2 regions of the Mesorhizobium sp. Cs1299R1N3 genome follow, and region 2 is predicted to be linked to the other one. Evidence: predicted binding sites of a transcription regulator. Region 2 holds the regulator's gene; the other holds the start of a gene.
The links. The regulator PhoB, encoded in region 2, activates phosphate uptake and scavenging genes when phosphate is short. The targets are predictions, from matches to a motif close to TGTCATNNANCTGTCAT.
Positions count from the first base shown of each region.

Region 1: O7B34_RS16695 (DUF1045 domain-containing protein) is a predicted target of PhoB. The motif match lies at 1,044-1,060, and genes of this name have one in related genera.

Region 1 is NZ_JAPYKQ010000006.1:317,203-319,653, forward strand. It holds gene iolB (5-deoxy-glucuronate isomerase) at 135-947, shown strand; gene O7B34_RS16695 (DUF1045 domain-containing protein) at 1,202-1,909, shown strand; gene O7B34_RS16700 (alpha-D-ribose 1-methylphosphonate 5-triphosphate diphosphatase) at 1,945-2,451, shown strand, end outside.
Region 2 is NZ_JAPYKQ010000007.1:100,600-103,050, forward strand. It holds gene pstB (phosphate ABC transporter ATP-binding protein PstB) at 1-302, shown strand, start outside; gene phoU (phosphate signaling complex protein PhoU) at 328-1,035, shown strand; gene phoB (phosphate regulon transcriptional regulator PhoB) at 1,055-1,744, shown strand; gene O7B34_RS17380 (ROK family protein) at 1,747-2,451, opposite strand, start outside.

The sequences.
Region 1 (2,451 bases), on a different contig from region 2:
TTCGCCCCAGGATGACGAAGTTGAGAGGGCCTCGGCCAATCTGAGGCGTCTGCGATGATCCTTTTGAACAACCGGTGAAATCGTCGGCCTGGACAAGCTGCAACCCGTCAAGCCACTGGAATAGGAGAGACAAAATGTCCAAACTGCTCGTCAAAGCCGACAAGGGCCATGGCCGCGTCGCGCATGTGACGCCGAAAAGCGCCGGCTGGACTTATGTCGGTTTCGACCTGCATCGGTTGAAACCAGGCGAAAGCGCCTCGGGAAAGATGGACGACCGTGAGGTCTGCCTGGTGTTCGTGACCGGCAAGGGTACCGCGACAGCCGCCGGCAAGGATCTCGGCCTGCTCGGCGAGCGCATGTCGCCTTTCGAGGGCAAGCCGTGGTCCGTCTACGTGCCGCAGGGATCGGACTGGTCGGTGACGGCCGATTCCGAGCTGGAACTTGGCGTGTGCTCGGCGCCCGGCCTTGGCGGTGGCCTGCCGGTTCGGGTGATCGGACCGGACGATCTCGGCCAGGAGGTGCGGGGCAAGGGCACCAACACGCGCTATGTCACCAACATACTGCCGGAAGGCCAGCCCGCCGACTCATTGCTGGTGGTCGAGGTCATCACGCCCGGCGGCCACACGTCGAGCTACCCGCCGCACAAGCACGACCAGGACAACCTGCCCGCTGAATCCTATCTAGAGGAGACCTACTACCATCGCCTCAACCCGCCGCAGGGCTTTGCCTTCCAGCGCGTCTATACCGACGCCGACAAGGATGGCCGGCGCGCGCTGGACGAAGCCATGGCGATCGAGGACGGCGACGTGGTGCTGGTGCCCAAGGGCTATCACCCCTGCGCCGCCTGCCACGGCTATGACCTCTATTATCTCAATGTGATGGCCGGGCCGAAGCGGACGTGGAAATTCCACAATGCGCCCGAGCACGAATGGCTGATGAAGGCCTGACCGTCCTGCGGTTCCGGCTGAACCTATTGGTCCAGCTCGGGAAAATCGTCGGCTAACGACCCTGAGGCTCGATTTGCCTTCGAAAACCCTTCAAAGCTTCGTCAATCCGTCATGGAAATCACCTATGGCAACGGTTCCAGTGCATGTCGCCCAAAAGTGCGTAGCGGTTTTGGGATGACGACTTGCACCAAATGAAGACGTAAAGCGCGTCGCTCCCTCACTTCAAACGCGGCGCGCTTTAACGAGGACTTCCCATGCGTTATGCCATTTATTTCACTCCCCGGCAGGACGAGCCGCTGGCGCGCATCGCCGCCAACTGGCTGGGCCGCGACCCGTTCGGTGCCGCGACCAGGCCTGTTGAGGCCGTTGCCGACTTGTCGGCGGCGGAAGTGGCCTTCCACACCGCTTCGGCGCGCCGCTATGGTTTCCACGCCACGCTGAAAGCGCCCTTCCACCTGGCTGCCACCGAGACCGAGGCTTCGCTGCGCGCGGCGCTCGACCGTTTTGCCGAAGCAACGCCTGTCGTGACGATCCCGCGCCTTGTCGTCAGCCAGATCGACGGCTTCTTCGCGCTGGTGCCGGATGGTGCGCTGCCTCCGCTCAACCGCTTCGCCGACGACGTCGTGCGCGATTTCGACCGGTTTCGGGCGCCGTTGAGCGAGGCCGAGATCGAGCGGCGCAGTCCGGATTCGCTGAAGCCGGCCGAGTTTCGCAATCTCTGCCAATGGGGTTACCCCTATGTCTTCGAGACCTTCCGCTTCCACATGACCCTGTCCGGCCGGGCCGGACCGCAGGAAAGCCCTCGTCTGCGCGCGGCGATCGACAGCCTTTTCGCCGATGTGTTGCGCCAGCCCGTGCTGGTGGATGCGCTGACATTGTTTGTCGAACCCGAACCCGGTGCGCCGTTCATGGCGCTTTCCCAGCACGCGCTCGGACGCCGCCCAGCCCGGAAAATCGCCTGAACGAACCCGACTGCAAGAACCAAGGACTACCCGCAATGACCGTCGAAACTGTTCTTTCCAACGCCCGCATCGTTCTTGCCGACGAGATCGTCGAAGGTTCGCTGGTGCTGCGCGACGGCTTTATCGCCGGCATCGATGCTGGCACTGGCGGCATCGGCGAGGACACGGGCGGCGACTATATCATTCCCGGGCTGGTCGAACTCCACACCGATCATCTCGAAGGCCATTACGCGCCGCGCCCGAAAGTGCGCTGGAACCCGATCGCCGCGGTGCTTGCCCATGACGCGCAGGTCGCGACCGCCGGCATTACCACCGTGCTCGACGCGCTCCGCGTGGGCATGGACGAAGACGCCGACCTGACATTGGACGACATCCGCAAGCTGGCCGATGCGATCGAGGACAGCGTTGCGCAAGATCGTCTGCGGGCCGATCACTTCCTGCATCTTCGCTGCGAGGTTTCAGCGCCGGATTGCCTCAAGGCATTCGCCAATTTCGACGGCGACGAGCGGGTCAGGCTGGCATCGCTGATGGACCATGCGCCG
Region 2 (2,451 bases):
AGCAGCAGCGTCTTTGCATCGCCCGCACCGTGGCGGTGAAGCCGGAGGTCATCCTGCTCGACGAGCCGGCCTCGGCGCTCGATCCGCTGTCGACCGCCAAGATCGAGGAACTGATCGACGAGTTGCAGGCCGACTACACGATCGTCATCGTCACCCACAATATGCAGCAGGCGGCGCGCGTGTCACGCCAGACGGCTTTCATGTATCTGGGCGAACTGGTCGAATTCGACAAGACCGAGAAGATCTTCACGTCGCCTCGCGAGAAGCGCACCCAGGACTACATCACCGGCCGCTTCGGCTGATATCACGCATACGAGGACCAGGATCATGGCCGAACATACAGTCGCAGCCTTCGACGAGGATCTCGGACAGATCAGCAGGCTGATCAGCGACATGGGCGATCTCGCCGGCACGATGGTCGGCGGCGCCACCAAGGCGCTGCTGAATTCCGATAACGCGCTGGCACAGCGCGTCGTCTCCGACGATGCCATCATGGACGCGCGCCAGCGCGAACTCGACGACCGCGCCATCACCCTGATCGCCAAGCGTCAGCCGATGGCCGACGATCTGCGTCACGTCGTCGGCTCGATCCGGATGGCGGGCGATCTCGAGCGCATCGGCGACCTTGCCAAGAACATTGCCAAGCGCGTCGGCTCCGTCGGCCTCTCCGCCACGCCGCGCGACCTGTCGCATTCGATCGACTCCATGGCGCAGCTGGTGCTGATCCAGGTGCAGGGCGTGGTCGAGGAATACGCGGCCGGCGATGCCGCCGCGCTCGCCAAGCTCAGGAATGACGACGAACGCATCGATGTCAAATACACATCGGTGTTCCGCGAACTCCTGACCTACATGATGGAGGATCCGCGCAACATCACGGCTTGCACGCATCTTTTGTTCTGCGCCAAGAATCTCGAACGCATCGGCGACCACGTGACCAACATTGCCGAGAATGCATATTATGTGCTGACCGGCACGCAACTGCCCGCCAACCGTCCGAAGCAGGACGAGACGGCGATGTCGGTGCCGGCGGCTTGACGGCAGGGATGATCAATCGATGATCGCGCCACGCATCATGGTGGTGGAGGACGAGGAGCCGCTCGGCGTGCTCCTCCGCTACAATCTGGAATCGGAAGGCTACCAGGTCGAGGTGGTGACGCGCGGCGACGAAGCCGAGATCCGCCTCCAGGAGAACGTGCCCGACCTCCTGGTGCTCGACTGGATGGTGCCGGCGGTTTCCGGCATCGAACTCTGTCGGCGCCTGCGAATGCGGCCCGAGACCGAGAGGCTGCCGATCATCATGCTGACGGCGCGCGGCGAGGAGAGCGACCGCGTGCGCGGCCTCTCGACCGGTGCCGACGACTATCTGGTCAAGCCGTTCTCGACACCGGAATTCATGGCCCGGGTCAAGGCGCTGCTGCGCCGCGCCAAGCCGGAAGTGCTGTCCAGCGTGCTCAAGGTCGGCGACATCGTGCTCGACCGGGAATCGCACCGGGTCTATCGCAAGAAGAGCGAGATCCGGCTCGGGCCGACCGAGTTCCGCCTGCTCGAATTCATGATGCGTCATCCCGGTCGCGTGTTCTCGCGCAGCCAGCTGCTCGACAATGTCTGGGGCGAGACGATCTATATCGACGAGCGCACCGTGGACGTGCATGTCGGCCGGCTGCGCAAGGCGGTCAACAACGGCCGCATGCCGGACGTGATCCGCACCATTCGCGGCGCGGGCTACGCGATCCGCGAAGACTGAAATCAGGCTACATTCTTGCCCGGAACGCCGGGCCTCGCCAGCACGCCCGGCGCGAAAATCTCCTGGTCGACGAAGGTCAGCGCCCGCATGGCGCAACCTTCGCGGATGAGCGGCAGCTCGTTCGGCTCGGTGTCGAAGGAAATCGATTCCGAATGCTGGCCGCCGGCGGTCTGGGCGATGGCCTCGCGCAAGGCCGGCTCGATTAGGTCGAAGGCGGCGGCGCTGACGCCGACCATGGCGACGGGTGCGGGATCGATCAGAGCGAACAGGCTGCCCAGCCCATAGCCCAGCGCCTCGCCGGCCTTGCGATAGGCTTCGCGCTCCGGTCCGTCTTTCTCCCTTGCCGTCGCGGCGAGTGCCCGCATCTGCGCATCGCTGACATCGGCGACCGGTTCGGCGTCCTCGCCAAGCTGCCTGGCGTTGCGCCAGATGGCGTAGTTGCCGGCATAGGCCTCGACGCAGCCGCGCCGCCCGCAGCGGCAGAGCGCGCCTCCCGGGCGATGGATCATGTGGCCGAACTCGCCTCCCGACGAATGCGTGCCGGTGAAAAGCTCGCCCTTCAGCACCAGGCCCATGCCAATGCCGTGCGAGAGCAGGATGGCGATGAAGTCGTCGCGGTAGCGTTCGGGGTCGCGCCAGCGCAGCGCCACCGCCATCATGTTGCAGTCGTTCTCCATGGTGGCGGGGATGCCGAACTCGGCTTCAAG